2 regions of the Paenibacillus salivarius genome follow, and region 2 is predicted to be linked to the other one. Evidence: riboswitches for the same ligand, from Rfam matches in the RefSeq annotation. Region 2 holds a riboswitch; the other holds the start of a gene.
What was found. A riboswitch is a leader RNA that binds a small molecule or an ion and turns the genes downstream of it on or off. The one in region 2 is predicted to bind S-adenosylmethionine.
Positions count from the first base shown of each region.

Region 1 (9,594 bases), 560 kb from region 2:
CGCCAAGGATCGTCAGGGACGAGTGCTGCTGAACGAGTATCATCAAATCCCGGATTACCCGGACGTGTTCGTTTGCGGGGACTGTGCCAGCCTTCCCTTCGCTCCAAGCGCGCAGGCGGCCGAAGGACAAGGGCATCAAATCGCGCACATCGTGATGGCGCAATGGAAAGGCGAGACGCCGAAGCTTCAGCCGATCCGGTTAAAGGGAACGCTTGGTTCCCTCGGCAAAAAAGCCGGCTTCGGCCTGATGGGCAAAACCCAGGTCACCGGCCGCGTGCCTCGGCTGCTTAAAAGCGGCGTGCTCTGGATGTCCAAGCATCATCTTGGATAATAGCCGTTATTCATCGATCATCCTGATCTCTTCCATCATTGCCAGTATTCGTTCATACAGTCCTTCGGCGGTTTCGGCCTCGACCGTTTCGCCGTTGACCAAAGCGTACGGGGACATATAGCAAAGGCCGCATCCCGTAAGACAGCCGTACTCGATGACTTCGCAGTCATGCTGTTCTTTCAGCCGGTTCAGCACCGTATCCGTGCCGAAGCCGGCATTGTTCGCACAAAATTCGATGATCGGCTTCAAAATGGTGCCCTCCCTTGATGAAGCATTTAAATTTGAAGCTTTTTGTAATATAATATATAGGAAAGGAAAGGAGTTGAAAACAATGAGCGAAAACGTACAAGATAAATTGTATGACGAAGTGCTGGAGGTTCTGGACAAACTCCGCCCCTTCCTGCAACGTGACGGCGGCGACGTCGAGCTGGTTGACGTGGAGGACGGGATCGTCAAATTGAAATTGATGGGTGCCTGCGGCAGCTGCCCAAGCTCCACCATCACCCTCAAAGCAGGTATCGAACGCGCGCTGTTTGAAGAAGTGGAAGGCGTTCAGGAAGTCGTACAAGTATTTTAATGATAAAATAAATACGGCCCCCCGGGTTTCCGGTCGGGCCGTGTTTTTTTGTATTTGGAGCAATTCAAAAAAATTAATTTCCCGGTTTGATCCAAGGACGGATCGGGTCCAGACCGCCGGAAATGTCCATAATATTGCCCGTGATAAAATCGGAATCCGGATGGCACAGAAATGAAATGACGCGCGCGATATCCTCTCCGCTGCCGGGCCGGCCAAGCGGCGTTTCCCCGTCGGACAGCCCGCGGGCTTCCTCGATCGTAATTTCCTTGTTCCGGCCGCGGATATCTCCGGGGCAGACCATATTGACGGTGATGCCGAAAGAGGCTTCCTCGACCGCAAGCGTTTTAGTAAAGGAAACTAGCCCTGTCTTGGCGGCGGCATAAACGGCGCGATGCGGCCAAGCGCGGGATTCCGAGGCATGACCAAAACCGAAATGCACGATCCGTCCCCATTTTTTCGCTCGCATATCCGGTAGAACCAGATGATCCAGCAGCATCGTGCCGACCAGATTGCCGTCGATCATAGCGAGAATTTCCTTCTGGCTGTAATCGGCGAACAATCGGCGCTCCCTGATGAACGGCCCCGCATTATTCACCAGGATATCGACCGTACCAAGCGTCCCGCGTACCTGATCCACCAGCAACTCGATGTCCTCACGCCGGGAAACATCGGCCTGAACGGCGATACAGCGAACCCCGATCCGTTCGATCTCTGCCTGAAGAGCGCGGGCCTCCGGCTCGCTATGTACGTAATTCAGCGCGATATGGCAGCCTTGCTCCGCCAACGTCAGCGCGGTTCTCTTGCCCAAACCTTTGGCGCTTCCCGTAATCAGGGCGACTTTTCCCACCAACGTCTTTCTCCTCCTCGCGAGTGCTTCTATGTATAAAGTATAAAAGATTTAAAGCTTTCCTACAAACCGGCGGACACAAAAAATCCCGCTGCGGGAAAGCAGCGGGATCGGTAATAACAATGGATTCCATTCATTAGAACGCAGGAACCAATGCACCTTTATAAGTGTCTTCGATAAACTTTCTAACATCCTCGGAAGTGAGCGCCTTGGCCAGCTTCTGAATCGCTTCGGAATCTTTGTTGTCCGGACGGGCAACGAGCAGGTTCGTGTACGGCGAATCCTTGTCTTCGATGAACAAGGCGTCGGTCGTCGGATTCAAATCGGCTTTGATCGCATAGTTCGTATTGATGATGGCAAGATCGACTTCTTCAAGCTGGCGCGGCAGCATCGCGGCATCGGCTTCGATGAATTTCAGGTTTTTCGGATTTTCCGTAATGTCCTTTTGCGTAGCCAGAATGCCGGCTTCCGGATTCAGCTTGATCAAACCTTGCTTCTCAAGCAGCAGCAAAGCGCGGCCGCCGTTACTTGGATCGTTCGGAATGGCGATTTTCGCGCCGTCCGCGATTTCATCCGCGGATTTCAGCTTTTTGGAATATGCGCCCATCGGCTCAACATGCACGCCAACGACGGATACAAGGTCAAAATTGTTTTGCGTGTTTTGCTCGTCAAGATATGGCTGATGCTGGAAGTAGTTCGCATCCAGTTGTTTTTCGAATACTTGAACGTTCGGTTGTACATAGTCGGTGAATACTTTAACTTCGAGCTCCACGCCTTCTTCTTTCAGCTTAGGCGCGATAAATTCAAGGATTTCCGAATGAGGCTCCGTTGCACCGACGACCAGTTTAACCGGTTCGGCGGAAGTTTCCTTGTTCCCCGCGTTGTTCTCCGCAGCCGGCGTATTTCCGGCGGCCGAGTTGTCGTTTGCCTTGTTGTTGCTGCCGCAAGCCGCAAGCACCAAAACCAAAGCCAGCGTCAACAACGAAAGTGTCCATTTTTTCATAACAGTATGCCCTCCCAATAATATTTTTTTTAAAATAAGGACGTGAATCTCAGAAGCTCTATATATAGTAATTCCTTATTTCCGCGTAAAATAAATTACCAATCGGTCGCCCAGCATTTGCAGCGCCTGCACCAGGATGACCATGAAGATGACGGATACGATCATCACTTCCGATTCGTAACGGTAGTATCCGTAACGGATCGCCAAGTCGCCGAGTCCGCCGCCTCCGACCATTCCCGACATCGCCGTGTAGGATACGAGCGTTACCGCCGTAATCGTCATCGCAGCGATCAATCCGGGCAGCGATTCCGGCAGGAGCACCTTGCGGATGACCTGAAACGAAGTGGCGCCCATCGCATGCGATGCCTCGATCACCCCGCGGTCCACCTCGCGCAAGGCCGTTTCCACCAAGCGGGCGAAAAACGGAGCAGCCCCGATCACGAGCGGCGGGATCGTTCCCTCCACCCCGGAGGAAACGCCCATGATCGCCCGTGTTACGGGAATCAAGGCGACGACCAGAATAATGAACGGCACGGAACGGATGATATTGACGATCAGCGACAGAACCCGGTATACCCAACCGAGAACCGCCGAGTTCGACCGGGAAAAGGTGTAAAGCAGGACGCCGAGCGGCAGGCCGATCACAAACGTCAACAGGGTTGAATAACCCATCATTTGCAGCGTATCCGTCGTGGCTGTCCCCATTTCGGACCAGTCGATTTTGGAAAAATCCAAGTCGCCCATTAACCGATCACCTCCACATCAAGATCCCTTTCCTTAAGCAATTTGAGCGTGCGCTCGACCATCTCGTCTTCTCCTTCAAACGACACCGTGAGCTTGCCGTACGGCATGTCCTTAATCGTCGAAATCGTTCCTTGCAAAATGGCGAAATTGACTCCGGTTTCCCTGACGACCTGGGACAATACCGATTCGTACGTCTTGGCTCCGAGGAACGTAATTTTCACCAGCTTGGACCAGGCCGGATGAGGAACCGATGCCGCCAACTTCAAGCCTTCTTCCCCGGCCTCCATCGTTGCATCCCGGTTGATGAACTCCTTTGTGACCGCATGTTTCGGTTTCAGGAAAACCTCGGTAACGGGTCCTTCTTCCACGATGCCGCCTGCATGAATGACGGCGACCCGGTCACAAATGCTCTGAATGACGTGCATTTCATGCGTGATCAGCATGATCGTCAGGTTAAACCTCCGGTTAATATCAAGAAGCAGCTTCAATATGGAATCGGTCGTTTGCGGGTCAAGCGCCGAGGTCGCTTCGTCGCAAAGCAGCACGTCCGGATCACTGGCCAAAGCGCGCGCAATGCCGACGCGCTGTTTTTGTCCGCCGGAAAGCTGGGACGGATATTTATTCCGGTGTTCCTCCAGACCGACCAGGGTCAGCAGCTCATCCACCTTTTTTTGAATCTCGGCTTTCGGCGTACCGCTTAGCGTCAGCGGAAAGGCGACATTGTCGAATACGGTGGCCGATGACAGCAAATTAAAATGCTGAAAGATCATGCCGATCTTGCGGCGCTGCTGTTGAAGCTCGCGCTTGCCCAGTTTCGTCAGTTCGACGCCTCCGACCCAAACCTCCCCTTCCGTCGGGCGTTCCAGCAAATTGATGCAACGGATCAGCGTGCTTTTGCCTGCCCCGGAATGACCGATTACCCCAAAGATTTCCCCTTTGTTCACCTTCAAATTCAATCCGGATAACGCGGTGGTCGTCTTTTTTTTGCTGCCGTATATTTTAGTGAGCCGTTTCAGTTCGATCACAACGGTCAGCCTCCTACTCTACAAATTTCGAGAAATTTCGCAAAAACCAAAAAGAGAGCCCGCAGATTCGGAGGGCTCTCTTTACGTAAAGACAATGCCATCTCATCTGCCAAAACCGGGATATATTATTATACCACGCGGTTTTGAAGGAATTAGCACCATGACACTCGTTCCCGCCGTCATCCGGATAATTCCGGCCTGTACCAGGATTCGAATCGGTTGCTGGGCTTCATCGGGCCTTTCCCTCCGCCTCTCTCGATAAGAAAAATATAAAGTTATGTTCAAAAATCCGACGTTTTGAACTTGAAAGTAATATGATAAACGTTATGGAATATTTCAGAAACTATTTTAGAGTATAGAAGCTTTAGGCCCTTTTGTCAAAGGAAAAAATACGCAATCTACAATCCTTTTCTCCAGCGCTGATTCGTATATTCGAAAACCGTCTTTAGCGTTTCGCACACCATCTTAAATCCTTGCTCCAGGTCGCGCAAGTGCTGGTCGAGATCCTCCAGCTCGATCTTTCCCTGCAACGTCTGCTGGCGCTGCCAAAGGTCGTCTTTCATTTCCGAGTTCATGTAATGGATTTCCGTATTCCGGCGCCGTCTTAACACGCCCAAAGCCTCTTTATGCTCCTCCTTGATCCGGGTCAACCGGTCGCCCAGGTCCAGATGCACCTTCATGTACCGGAATTGCCGGAGAACGGTAAAGTAAGAAAAATGCGCCTTGACCTTCGACGTTTTGAGATCAAAAAGCTCGTTCAGCACCGTTCCCAATTTATCCAGCGTCGAAAATACTCGAATGAATCCGTCTTTATAAAAAAATACATACCTGGCATAATCCCCGCGCTCCGCCGGATCCATGTCATCCACAAATCCGTGCACAACCTTTTTACGAAAAAAGCCGGCGGCGTGCAAACATTGCTCCAGCTCGTCCAGGGAGGAGATCAAGCCGAGCGTCCAAATTTCCAGCTTCCGCAAATCGCGCGTCGGATCCTGGCTGTTCTCCGTCTCCTTCTGCAAGAGCTTCGTTGTACGGATCATCGCATCGATGGCCTCTCCGAGCAATCCTTCATTTTGCCTTGGCGGTTCGCCGAGCAGGCTTCGCAGCATGTTGTTTCCTCCACTTCCCTCTGAAAAATGCGCTTCCTTAACCCTTCCCGAAACCGCCGGCCCTCATTCTTCAATGATGGACGAAGCTTTAGGCGTGTTCGGCAAGCCTTCGTTTGTTCTGCTCAACTGCCACGTTCTGACCGACAAATAACTAAGCACGCCGAACAGGGCCGCCAATACGATGATATGAGCAAGCGAGGTGAACAGGTATACCTCGTAATTGGTCAACGTGAATACGATGCTTGCCCCCGTCAGTACCTGGACGATTACAAGGACGGTGGCGGCTACGCCCAAACTGCGGATTTCCCGGTTGCCCGGGTGCTTTCGATAGGCGAAGTGGCCGACGGTCGCAACCACGATGAGCAGCAAGGCCGCCCCCACCCGGTGAGTGAAGGCGATGCCGACTCCGCCCGAGAGTTCGGGTATCAGGTCCCCGTTGCAAAGCGGCCAGCCCGAACAGCCTCCCGCGGAATCGGTATGGCTCACATAAGCGCCGAGATAAACGACGATATACGTGTACGCCGTGGCCGCCCAGGTCAGATTGCGGAAGCCCCGGGAAACGTTATAACGCGGTGGCGCCGGCATTTGAGCTTCCCTTGTTTCGTCTTCGCGGATGCCGAGCACAAGCATCACCGAGCTGGCGAACGCGATCAGGGAGAAGCCGAAATGAAGCGCCATTACCGCGGAAGACGTAGGATACACGACCGCCATTGCTCCCATGAAGGCCTGGACCATGACGAAAACAAGCGCCAGGAATGAATAGAATTGCAAATCTTTACGCTGTTTGCGGTACAGCCAAAAGGCGACGAAAGCGCCGAGAGAAAGCAGTCCCGCCGCGCCGCTGATCGCCCGGTGCGAATATTCGATCATGGAGGCGATCGTGTGAGCAGGCACGAATTTTCCGTGGCAGAGCGGCCAATCGTTGCCGCAGCCGAGTCCTGATTCGGTTTTGGTTACGACACTCCCGCCCAGAGTAGCCAGAAACATGACAAAGCAGGACAGATAGCTTAGCCATTTTAATTGCTTCGTATTCAAAACGTTTCACCCGCTATATCAGAATATAAAATATGTACAAATTATGAATGTACCCGGTTTCATTATACCCGATAGTATGGGACGATTCATAGACAATCTGTGACAGAAAGTTCACAATTGCAAACATCGCCTCCCGGAAAGTCCGGGGGCGATGTGAGTTTTTTCATTTTAGTTTATATAAGATGAACGTTCAATTTGCCCATCTTCCAAACCATGAAAGTTCTATTCTTTTCTTTCCGCCGTATCGCGAAGCGTATGATATACGTCGAGCGCCTTGTTCAGAAAATCTTCGATCTCCTCGCGCGATTTCCGGAGCTTATTCACGAACCGTACCAATTCCCGGCCATCCGCGTAAGCGACGAAACTCGGAATTCCCAAAATGTTCTGCTCTTGGCTGACGTCGCCCACTTTATCGACATCCACCTCGATCAGTACCAGACGGTCCTTGTACTTCTCTTCGACTTCCGGCATGAAAGGATCGATAAACTTGCAGTCCACGCACCAATCGGCTTTGAATACGGCGACGACAAGGCTGCTGGATTGAATGCTTACATTGAATTCGGCTGCGCTTTGTACCTGCTTCATAGGTTTGATTGCTCCTTTCGTGATCCGAATTAATACTTCATGTATTCTCTTTTTAGTCAACCAAAATGCGGAGTGGAAGTCAAATTTTTGGCCATACTGAGGATAGGAAGTTTCCAATCGGTTAGAAAGCGAGGTTTCTTCATGAAACAAAGTCCTCGTGAACCAGAGCGTATGCCGGAAAACACGGGCCTAAAGGAAATGATAAGCCGGCTGCCGTCCCTCATCGGCAAAGCCTTCAAGGGCACAGCCGCCGGCATTGCCGAATCCGGCCGGCTGCGCGAGGAACGGATTCCCCTGGACTGGAATGACGCTTCGTCGCGCACGGTTACTGCTGAAATCGAGGACTTGCTTCGGCGAGGCCCGGTTGCCCGTCCCTCGCTCGAAGAGTCCTGGAGCAAGGCCGACCTTACTTTGGCCGAGGAAATCTCGCTCGCGACCCGCCGCGCCATCAGCAGCAATATTACGCGTACCGAGGCGTATCTCGCTTGTTATCGCGCCTACCCGGAATTGCACTGGGCGTTTCTTGCCCATATGGTGTCCCGGAACGCCGGCTGGAACATGACGGACCTGCGCGGCAGAATGGCCGACTTGTTGGACGAAAAGGAGAAACGTTCCTATTATCGGTTCCTTGAACGGAGCAACGCCTTGATCTTTCAGGACGCCTATCCGCAATTGCTCCTTTACATGAGAAGCCGCGAACTCGGATCGAGCCATTTCCATCTGCTTCCCTATTTCCATGTGTCCCGGTTCATGCGTCCGTTCTGGGAGCGGTTCTGGATTGACCGGGGCAGCGCGCTGCTGACGGTCGGACTGATTATCAACGAGCAGAATTATATCGAAAAGCGGGTCATCCGCCACCCGTATTATCAAAAGCATATTACGGAAAAGCCGGCTTTTCATCTGCAGAGCCTGGCGGGGATGAACCAGGTCGTATTTCCGCTGCTGGAGGAAATACCCGAGGATGACGGCAGGCCGGGCCGCAACGAAGTGCACCGCCTGGCGGGGCGCGTCGTGTCCGACTTCACGGGCCTGCCGGACCGCATCGCGCTGGGCAAAAGCCTGTACGCGATGCTGATGGGCCTGCGCGCCGTCAAGGACGGCGCGCAACGCTTCGCCGAGCGGGTGCCGCACAGCGGCTCGCGCGCGGACTATTGGCCGGACTTGTTCACGGCCAATAAAGAAGAAGCTCTGACCGCCCCTAGGCAGGGGTCAGAGCTTCTTGACGGCGAGGCGCTGCCTCCCGGCGCGCGCCTTTACAGCCCCAAGCTGCTGGACGCTTGGGGCGACACGCCCTACGAGCCAATCTCCAGGGAGGATTGGCTCACGGACCACAGCGCGCTGGACGGCATCAGCGCGCCGAAGCCGCCGCTGCTCTGCGACATCAGTCGCGAACACCGCGGCGGCATCGTCAAAGCCGCCCTCGCCCACGATGCGGCGGGGGACTAAAAAGGCCGCTCCGCGCTAAGCCGGAGCGGCCTCCATCGTGTTACCGGGCCTGCTCACCCGAACGCTGCAGCCGCATAAGCGGCGACAGCAGCTTACGCAGCGGCCCCGGATAGCTGGACAGCTCGTCCTTGCGCACCACGCGCAGCAGGACCAGCATCACCGGATAGAGCGCGACAACCGCCACGCCGACGATACCGCAGGTCAGGAAGTAGGCGAGCCGGTCAGGCATGAGCGAAACCATTTGGTTGCCGGCCTGATTCAGACCATAACCTGCGCCGCCCAGCACGACCACCGTCAATATGAACCCGATCCACCGGTTTCCCATGATCGAGAATGGTACGATTTTTTTCATCGTGTACACGTTCAACATTGTAATTACGAAGAAGCATAGTCCCGTAGCTGACACGATACCGTAAATCCCCCACAACGGGGCTAATGCCAAGCTTGCGATCAGTTTGACTGCCACTCCGATCGCCACATGCACCATGGACCTTGTTGCTTTATTAATCCCGAGCAAAATCGAGTTACTGGTCATCATCGTAATCTGAAAAATCGTCATCACCGTGCAAATCGCTACGACACCGCTGCCGTCAAGGGAACTAAAGAGCAATCCGTTCACTGAATAAGCAGCCGAACAGAGCGCAACAATGATAGGCATCCCGGTCAAAATGGAAATCCGCATGGCCAAAGTAACCTGTTTTTGCAAATGCTCATGGTCTCCCCGGGCAAACGCGGCGGATATAATCGGCACCAGCGACTGGCTAAGTGCGATAGCCAAAATCGGCGGAATCCCCGCAATCATTTGTCCGCGGTTTCCGAGTATTCCCAAAATATAAGTAGCTTGATTCCAGCCAAGCTGCCCCCTAAGCAGCGGTTGAACGATCGAATTATC
Region 1 is NZ_CP195592.1:4,545,283-4,554,876, forward strand. It holds gene ACSFXJ_RS21025 (NAD(P)/FAD-dependent oxidoreductase) at 1-331, shown strand, start outside; gene ACSFXJ_RS21030 (YuzB family protein) at 338-580, opposite strand; gene ACSFXJ_RS21035 (NifU family protein) at 663-908, shown strand; gene ACSFXJ_RS21040 (SDR family oxidoreductase) at 982-1,758, opposite strand; gene ACSFXJ_RS21045 (MetQ/NlpA family ABC transporter substrate-binding protein) at 1,892-2,758, opposite strand; gene ACSFXJ_RS21050 (methionine ABC transporter permease) at 2,834-3,502, opposite strand; gene ACSFXJ_RS21055 (methionine ABC transporter ATP-binding protein) at 3,502-4,527, opposite strand; SAM riboswitch class I at 4,627-4,792, opposite strand; gene ACSFXJ_RS21060 (Cthe_2314 family HEPN domain-containing protein) at 4,926-5,636, opposite strand; gene ACSFXJ_RS21065 (COX15/CtaA family protein) at 5,700-6,671, opposite strand; gene ACSFXJ_RS21070 (thioredoxin family protein) at 6,894-7,256, opposite strand; gene ACSFXJ_RS21075 (DUF2515 family protein) at 7,398-8,702, shown strand; gene ACSFXJ_RS21080 (putative polysaccharide biosynthesis protein) at 8,743-9,594, opposite strand, start outside.
Region 1: linked by a shared signal. The riboswitch ahead of ACSFXJ_RS21055 (methionine ABC transporter ATP-binding protein) and the one ahead of metA (homoserine O-acetyltransferase MetA) in region 2 are both predicted to bind S-adenosylmethionine.

Region 2 (9,594 bases):
ATATAACGCTCCAAAGTCCGGCGTAGGGTCGCACCCTTCGGCAGCCAGATCGGCAATCCTTGGCCGACCAGATTGTTGAAGGTGAAGATGCCGAGTTCCTTGCCAAGCTTCCGGTGATCGCGTTTCTTTGCTTCCTCCAGCATATGAAGGTGTTCGTCAAGCTCGGCCTTTTTCACGAACGCCGTTCCGTAAATGCGCTGCAGCATTTTATTGTCGCTGTTGCCGCGCCAGTATGCGCCCGCTACGCTGAGCAGCTTGAATACTTTGATTTTTCCTGTGGAAGGAACGTGAGGTCCGCGGCAAAGATCGAAAAATTCGCCCTGATCGTAAATCGAAATGACGCTGTCCTCCGGCAGATCGCGGATAAGTTCCAATTTGTACGGATCTCCGAGTTCGGTAAAGATCGCCACCGCTTCTTCCCGGCTCACTTCGCGACGGGTAATCGGCAGGTTTTCGCCTACGATGCGCTCCATTTCCTTCTCGATTTTTTGCAGGTCTTCCGGATTTAGCGGATGCTCGAGATCCATGTCATAATAAAAACCGTCCTCAATCACAGGTCCGATTCCGAGCTTCACTTCCTTGCCGCCGAACAGGCGTTTTACCGCCTGGGCCATCAAATGCGCCGTACTGTGTCGCATGATTTCCAAACCTTCTTTGGAATCCAGCGTGAGGATTTCCACCTTCGCACCGTCTTCCAGCACGGTATTCAAATCCACCGCTTTTTCATTGATTTTGCCGGCCACCGCATTTTTGCGCAGCCCGCTGCTGATGGAAGCAGCCACATCTTCCAAAGTGCTGCCTTCCGCATACTCCCGGACGGAGCCGTCCGGCAGCGATACTTTTAACATCGCCATTTTCTTTTCCTCCCTAACAAAGATGGTTTTGTCCCGGAAACGGACAATAAAAAAAGCCCGTCCCGGAAAGGGACGAGCGTTATATACCCGTGGTTCCACCCTCATTCGGCCGTTGACTCGTACTCAAACAGCCCTTAATTCGGCATTCTGTAACGGGAATGAACCGGCGATCCCTAATGACGCCGACCGGATAAACCTGGTCCAAGCGGGTTCGGAACCACAGCTACAAAGGGGTAAACCAAAATCGAAACCGGAGGGAATTTCAGCCGGGTCCCCTCTCTCTGAACCGTTCGTGACTTTTTGGCTCGTGTCTTTGTCGACGCTTTTAAAGAATGTTCAAACAAGCTTCAAAAGAACTTTTCGTTCTTTGAGTATTATATAGCGGCGGATAATGCCCGTCAAGCAACCTTAAATCCCTTGGTCCTTGCGCCGCTGTTCCATATGGAACGGATGGCAGTGAGGACAGTGAAGGCAAAGCTGTACCCGTTCTCCGAATATCCGGCGGATCGTGGAAATGATCAGCGACTCGGGTTGGCGGGTATGAATCAAAATCCGGCAAGGGGATAACGAAATCAGCGTGCTGACGACCCTGTCCTCCAGCTCCATTTCCTGGTCCGCCATTTGGGCTACCACGCCGCCCGGAACGGTCGCGTTTATTTTCGTGAACTGTTCGTTCAAGACGCTGAAGTCCTGTTCCCCCTTATGCATCAGATGTACGAGCGGGGTGAGCGGTTCCTGAAACTTCACGAAGGACTGCAGCAGGCGGATAAATTGTTCGTATTGCTGATCTAGCAAATATTCCTCCATGGCCGTATCGATTTCTTCGCGAAGCTGGTTTCGGTATTCCTGCAGCCGGAAGCGGATAAATCCGTCCAGATCCAGGTAGGAATTGGTCTGCAAAAATTGCGCAAGCTTGGCTTGAATCCCTTTCATTCTGCGTTCCCGGGCCGATCGGACGTCCCTGTCGGTACCGGAAAGCAAGCCGCAAACGCACTCTTCAACGGCCTGTTTTTCCTCATCGGATGAAAAAGGGTACTCCTTGCCCGCCAATTCCATGGCGATCTCCTCTTCCCGCACCTCCACGATATATCGGGCGATGCCCGCGGCAAGCTCTGATCCGGCACGGTCAAGGAGCTCTTTCCGCTTCGTCTGCCCGGTGCTTGAAACCGTCAGCATCATGACCTTCCCGTCCGGTGAATAACGAAGATCCGTCCGGGCGGCTCCCCTATGTACATCGCTTCCGGCTCCGTAAATATAAGCAAGGAACTGCTGTCCCGAGTGTTCGGCTTTCAGGTTCATCCTAAGCGAAAAAAAATCCATAAGCCCACCCCTTTCGTTTCCAAAAGTATATGGTGCGAAGGAAACGGATATACGGAGGCGGGCCATGGAAAGATAGCCAGGTTTGCCAATCCGGGCTGGAGAATTTTTCGCCGGATAAACTTAGTTTTGCATAATAAAGTCGCGTTCTACTTTCGAATCCTCATGGAAAACGCGCAAAATATCATATTTCGTATTGCGCTGAGCAGGCGTTTTTCCCGCCGAGCGAATAATGGACAGGATCGACTCGATATTCACCTTATGCGTGGCGCCGGCGGACGAAACGACATTCTCCTCGATCATCGTGCTGCCGAAATCGTTGCAGCCGTATTGCAGGGACAACCGTCCGACCTCCGGTCCCATCGTCACCCAGGACGATTGCAGGTTCTTGATGTTGTCCAGTACGATCCGGCTGATCGCCACCGTTTTCAGATAAGACTCCGGCGTTTGGCGCTCCACCTTCAAATTGGTGTTGTCCGGCTGGAACGTCCATGGAATGAATGCGAGAAATCCTTCCGACGGATAGCCGTTCTGCAGGCATTCATCCTGAGCTTCGCGGACGCGGAGCAGGTGAAGGGCACGCTCTTCCATCGATTCGCCGAATCCGATGACCATGGTTGCCGTCGTGTTCATGCCGATCCGGTGCGCCGTCTGCATGACATCCATCCAGTCGCGCCAGGAGCCTTTTGCACGGCTGATTTTCCGGCGCGTGCGGTCGTCAAGGATTTCGGCGCCGCCGCCCGGAAGCGAGTCCAGGCCGGCCGCATGAATTTCGCGTACCACCTGCTCCAAAGTCAGGCCGTCCGATACTTCCACCATCTTCATAATCTCGGCCGGAGAAAAAGAGTGCATCGTAATATCCGGGAATCTCTCTTTGATGGCTTTCAGCAGGTTTGTATAGTAGCTGAACGGAAGATTCGGGTTTGTACCGCCCTGCATCAAAATTTCGGTACCGCCGACATCGATCGTTTCCTGGATTTTTTGAAAAATTACTTCGTCGGGAAGCACATAGCCTTCCTCCGAACCGGGACGGCGGTAAAACGCGCAAAACCGGCAGTACACATCGCACACATTCGTATAGTTGACATTCCGTCCGATGACGAACGTCGTAATCGGTTCCGGATGCTTTCGTTCCATCAAAATATTCGCCGTATGGCCGATTTTTTCCACCTCATCGGATTCAAACAAAGCGATCGTATCTTCAAGATCGAGACGCCCCCCTTGCAGCGCCTTTTCCAAAATTGCGTCTATTGCAGTCATATTCGCTGCCTCCTCGTACCCCATGGAATAAGATTATAAAAGAATTAACTTCCAAAAAGTTCAATAAGATCATCCTATCACAATCGCCTGCAGAAAATAACCCCTAACCGGCAGACCGACGCGCGTTTTCTCCCGCCAACGCAAGCTAACGGAACTAAGCACCTTTAATCGAACGAAAACGGGCGATTCTTAAAATCTAACGGAACGGGAGGACCCTATTTGTGATTATACGCCGGTTTTCATCTTGAATACCGTTCAATAAAAGTTTCTCGTTCCGTTAAGCCTAACGAAAAGATCCTTCCCAGAGAATTAGCGGCCATAGCTTCCGTTAACAGGCAAACCTGTTAACAAAAAGAGCCAGGAGAGTTAAATCTCCTGGCTCGCCAAAACATTTATGTTTGATGTATTACAGCCCCGCAAACGCCTGCTCCAGGTCGGCAATCAGATCGTCCACATCTTCAAGGCCGACGGAGAAGCGCAGCAAGCCGTCGGTAATCCCGCGCTCGTGACGGACCTCCTGCGGCATGGATGCATGAGACATCATGGCCGGATACGAAAGAATGCTCTCGACCGCGCCGAGACTGACGGCGACAAGCGGAAGCTTCACTTTGCTCAGCACCTGCTTGGCGCGTTCGCCCGAACCGACGTCGAACGAAACGACCGCCCCGTATCCGCCGGGGGACTGGCGTTCATGGATTTCGCGCCCCGGATGTTCCGGAAGGCCGGGATAAAAGACGGCTGCAATATCTTCGCGGCGGCTAAGCCAATCGGCAAGCTTGCGAGCGCTGATTTCGCTCTGCGCCATCCGGGCTCCAAGCGTCTTCATCCCCCGCATCAAGAGCCAGGAATCCTGGGCTCCGAGCACCGTCCCCAGCCCGTTTTGCACATATTTCAATTGATCGGCAAGCGTTTTGTTCCGGGCGACCGCGAGACCCGCCAGCACGTCGCTATGCCCGCAAAGAAACTTGGTGGCGCTGTGCAGGACGATATCGACGCCAAGTTCAATCGGCCGCTGATAGTATGGCGTCATAAACGTATTGTCCACGATGCTGAGCAAGTTATTTTCACGAGCCCATCCGGCGATCAAGGCGATATCGGTAATTTTCAAAGTCGGATTGGACGGCGTTTCCATGTACACGGCTTTCGTGTTCGGCTTAAGGGCACTTTTAACCGCTTCGAAATCCGTCATGTCGACAAACGTAGCCTCGATGTTCAACCGGCTTAAAATATTCGTCAGCAGCCGATAGGTTCCCCCATATACGTCCTCGGTCACGATCAGATGATCGCCCGCGGAAAAAAGCATGAAGGTCGTGGAGATCGCCGCCATGCCGCTGGCAAACGCAAATCCCCGCTCTCCGCCCTCCAAAACCGCGATATAATCCTCAAGGGCTTGCCGGGTCGGATTTCCGGAACGGCTGTAATCATACACCGGCGGATTGAAAATATCGTGATGATGAAAAGTCGATGCCTGGTAAATCGGGACGCTGGAAGCCCCTGTCGCTTCATCCACTTCCGCTCCGAAATGGATCAGCTTCGTTTCAAACTTCGGTTTCTTCTCCCCTTGATCGCTCATTCGTTTTGTCCTCCTTCAACTTCAAGCCGCGCAGCCTCGAGCGCCTGCCCCAAATCCCGAATCAAATCGTCGGGGTGTTCGATACCGACCGAAAACCGGAGCAACCGGTCGTCCACGCCAACCGCTTCCCGGATTTCCACCGGAATGTCGGCATGGGTTTGCACCGCCGGATAGGTCATGAGCGACTCCACGCCGCCAAGGCTTTCCGCAAAAGCGATCAGTTCCAGGTTGCGAAGCACGGGCTCGACATAACGGGCATCCGTCACCTTAAATGCAAAAATCCCCGTATTCCCGCTGGCTTGCTTCTTCTGAATCTCATGACCCGGATGATCCGAGAGCCCCGGGTGGTATACTTCAGCAATTTGCGGATGCTTCAGCAAATACTCCGCCACGGCCAGCGCATTGCTCTCATGGCGCTCCATGCGAAGTGCCAGAGTCTTCATCCCGCGCATAAGCTGATAGGAGTCGGAAGGGCTGAGCACCGCGCCGATCGAATTGTGCAGAAAGGCTATTTCCTTGGATAATTCCTCGCCTTTCGTCACGATCAAGCCGGCAAGCACATCGTTATGTCCGCCTAAATACTTTGTCGCGCTATGTACGACAATGTCCGCCCCAAGCTCAAGCGGCCGTTGAAAATAAGGCGTAAGCAGCGTATTGTCGACAACGGTCAACAGCTGATGGCGCTTCGCCCAACAGCTTACCGCTTCAAGATCCGTAATCATCATCAGCGGGTTGGTCGGCGTTTCGATGAATACCGCCTTCGTATTCGGCTTGAGGACCGATTCCAGGGCGTCCAGGTCGTTCGTGTCCACGTAGGATGCACTGATGCCGAAACGGGATAATATCCGTTCAAGCAGCCGGTAGGTTCCCCCGTATAAATCAAGCGAAACGATCAGATGATCGCCTTGGGAAAACAGGCTGAATACCGTTTGCAGCGCGGCCATCCCGGAACTACACGCAAAGCCTGCATCGCCGCTTTCCAGCTTTGCGGACGCTTCTTCAAGCACTGTCCGGGTCGGGCTCTTCGTGCGGGCGTAGTCAAACCCCGTACTTTGCCCGAGTCTCGGATGGCGAAACGCCGTCGCCTGATAAATCGGATAGTTTACCGCACCGGTGACCGGTTCCTCCACGGATCCGATTTGCGCTAGTCTACTTTCCATATGCCATTTGTTTTCTGCCATGATTAATATCCTCCAATCTAAATCTCGTATATAAATTCGGCCATTTGATCGATGTCAAACGGGGTTTCCTGATACACATAGTAGTTCAGCCAATTGGAGAATAATAAATTGGCATGGGCTCTCCATGTCGACACCGGCGTTTTCGACGGATCATCATTCGGGTAGTAATGCAATGGGATTTCGATTTCAAGCCCTTTGGCGACGTCCCGGTCGTATTCCCATTTCAGGGAGCACGGATCGTACTCGGAGTGTCCGCTCACGAAGATTTGCTTGCCGTCCCGGGAAGCGACGAGATAAATGCCCGCTTCGTCGGATTCCGCCAAAATTTCAAGCTCCGGTACCCGCTCTATATCTTCCCTGACGACATCCGTATGTCGCGAATGCGGCACTTGGAAAGCTTCATCGAACCCGCGAAGCAGCTTGACATGCGGACTGTTGACCTTATGCCAAAATACGCCGAAGCATTTTTTCTCAAGAGGAACCTTGCGAACCCCGTAATGATAGTAAAGTCCCGCTTGAGAAGCCCAACAGATGTGCATGGTTGAGGTGACATGGGTTTTGCTCCATTCGAAAATTTCTTTGAGCTCTTCCCAGTAATTGACCTCTTCGAAATCAAGCTGCTCGACCGGGGCTCCCGTTACGATCATCCCATCAAACCGGCGTCCTTTGATTTCGTCGAAGGTTTTGTAGAACATTTCAAGATGTTCAGCCGAGGTGTTTTTCGACTTATGGGATCTTGGATGGAGCAGTACGATTTCAACCTGAAGCGGAGTGTTCCCGAGCAGGCGCAAGATTTGGGTTTCGGTCGTCTCCTTGGTCGGCATCAAGTTAAGAATGGCAATCCGCAATGGGCGGATGTCCTGATGATAGGCTCTGCTTTCGTCCATGACGAAAATGTTTTCGCTTGACAATACTTCTATCGCCGGCAAATGATCCGGTACTTTAATCGGCATCATCATCACTCCTTCAACGTCTGGTAGTATGAAAAAAAGACCTTACTCTAAAGAGAAAGGTCATCATTTATTCCTGAATGCGCCTCTCTCATCTCTCAGAAGCCGTGTCGCTTAACTTTACGGCTCTGCAAGAATTAGCACCGTGCGAAGTATCGCCGGTTGCCGGGTATCATCGGGCTAGTCCCTCCACCTACTCTTGATAAGAAAATCGTCTCGATATGCGGTTGTGATGATTCAAATTTAAGTTGCTGATTTCCATTATACATGAAATCACCGTTTTAACAAGCCATACGTCAGAAGTTCGTCCACATGATTTTTGGTTGAAACATTTTGTGCCCCGGCGTTATACTAGACAAGTGTTTAATGAAGAAATTTGTCTAAAAAGAGGTGATCCGAGAATGGAAGGCGACCCGAGTCCGCAGAGCATCAACCAGAAACAAGAACAGCATAGGAAACCGATCAGCAGGCGTCCGGGCGGACATAAGCAGGGACGCTTTCTTTTCCCGGTGTTTGAATAAAACGCCTTATTCGGCGTCTTTCGCCTCTGATCCCTTTCCCGTGCCGTGAAGGCAATGAAGCATAACCGGCTTTAACCGGCCGGAAAGGGGAGTGAACCGTATGAAAATCCGTCATGTCGTCTCCGGTGTTTTTTCGCCGGTGGAAGACGTTGAAACGACAACAACAGCACCCGAGCAAGGTTTTTATTGGATCGACGCCGGTGTCGAGGATCTCGAGCTGCTGCAGCCGCTGTTCTCGCTGCATGATCTTGCGGTGGAGGACTGTCTTTCCGAGGATGAACAGCGTCCTAAAATCGAAACATATGACAATCATTATTTTATCGTAGTCAACAGCATCCGTTATGACGACGAAGAAATCTTTCTTCGCGCGCTGAACGTTTTTTTGGGACGGCATTATATCATTACAGTGACCAAGCAAAAAATCAACGAGCTTCGCGCCGTTAAACCGATCCTCTGGGAGCAGGAAGTCAGTGAACCGGACCGGTTCCTTTACTATCTTATCGACCTGGTGGTGGACAATTATTTTACCGTCGGCGACCGGATCGAGGCGAAAATCGAGAAGCTGGAAGAAGATATACTCATTCATACCAAACGATCGCATCTGAATGAGATTATCGGGCTGCGAAGCGAAATTTTGTGGCTCAAAAAAGTGCTCGGCCCACAAAGAGAAGTCATCAATATTTTAAACAAAAAGGATCTGCGCCTGATCGACGATCAACTGCAGAAGTACTTCAGCGACATCTATGAGAATGCGGTAAAAATATCCGAAAACTTCGATACCTTCCGCGAATTGGTCGGAAACTTGCGAGAAGCGTATCAAGCGTCCATCGCCAACCGTGCCAATGAAATCATGCGCGTGTTTACGGCGATTACGACGATTTTTATCCCGCTGACCCTGATAACCGGCATTTATGGGATGAACTTTGACCATATGCCGGAGCTGCATTGGAAATACAGCTATTATGTCGTACTCGGCGTTATGATCGCACTCGGTGCAGGTATGTACTATTTGTTCCGGAAGCGGGACTGGATTTAGAACGTGTTGCAAAATAAAACGCTGGCTCTTCTTTCGAATCCGCACCGCGATTCAAGGGAGACCAGCGTTTTTTTTCTTATATTTTTCGTTTCTAGTTCGACTTAAAGTCCGTGCTCAAAAGTCTTTCTATACCGCTTTCGGCGCGTTTTCCTTATGGCGTCTGTAAGAGATGCGCAGCAAACGCAAACGTTCATATAGCTGGTCAAGACCTCCTTCTTCGATCGCTTCCTGGTCGAAAACGCGCTGCAGCACCGGCTTCAGCAAGCTGTCGCCCAATTCGTCAAACGCTTGCCATACCGAGGTTTGCTGCTGAACCGGCATCGCTTGAAGCTCGGTTTGAATCAGCGCTTCGGTCGTATAACCGTCCTTTTCAAGCTGCTCGAGCAATTCAACGGCTTCTCTGCGGTCCAGACCGGTCCGCGTACAGATGCCGTCCAGGTTCGCTCCCTGGGCCAGCGCTTCCAGCGTCATCCGGCGGGCGCTGAATTTCTCCATTTCCATTCTGAACTTGACTTCCTTTTGTTTATAAAACCAGGAACGGAGCTCCTCCGCATCGATGACATCCCCTACCCAGTCGAGCGGAAAACCGCCGGGCCGGTCAACCGCGTGCGGTTGGGTCATTTCCAGCAAATCCGCCCCGTATTCCGCCGCCTTCGCTTCCCCGACCCCCGGGAGCTGAAGCAGTTCTTCGGTCGTCACAGGCCGGAACACGCTGATGAGCCGCAGCAGCCGGTTATTGGCAATCAAGTAAGGCGGTTTGCGATCGGTTGCCGCCCGTTTCCGCCGCCAAGCGCAAAGCTCGTTGTAAAGTCCTTCATTCTCATGCAATTCGCTATAGCAATACAGCTTCTGCGCGGCCATCCCCCGTCCGTGAAACTCCTCCCTCTCATCCCATATCCCTT
Region 2 is NZ_CP195592.1:3,989,743-3,999,336, forward strand. It holds gene thrS (threonine--tRNA ligase) at 1-854, opposite strand, end outside; gene ACSFXJ_RS18445 (putative sporulation protein YtxC) at 1,263-2,174, opposite strand; gene mqnC (cyclic dehypoxanthinyl futalosine synthase) at 2,295-3,431, opposite strand; gene ACSFXJ_RS18455 (trans-sulfuration enzyme family protein) at 3,838-5,004, opposite strand; gene ACSFXJ_RS18460 (aminotransferase class I/II-fold pyridoxal phosphate-dependent enzyme) at 5,001-6,185, opposite strand; gene metA (homoserine O-acetyltransferase MetA) at 6,203-7,138, opposite strand; SAM riboswitch class I at 7,224-7,344, opposite strand; gene corA (magnesium/cobalt transporter CorA) at 7,757-8,692, shown strand; gene ACSFXJ_RS18475 (HRDC domain-containing protein) at 8,819-9,594, opposite strand, start outside.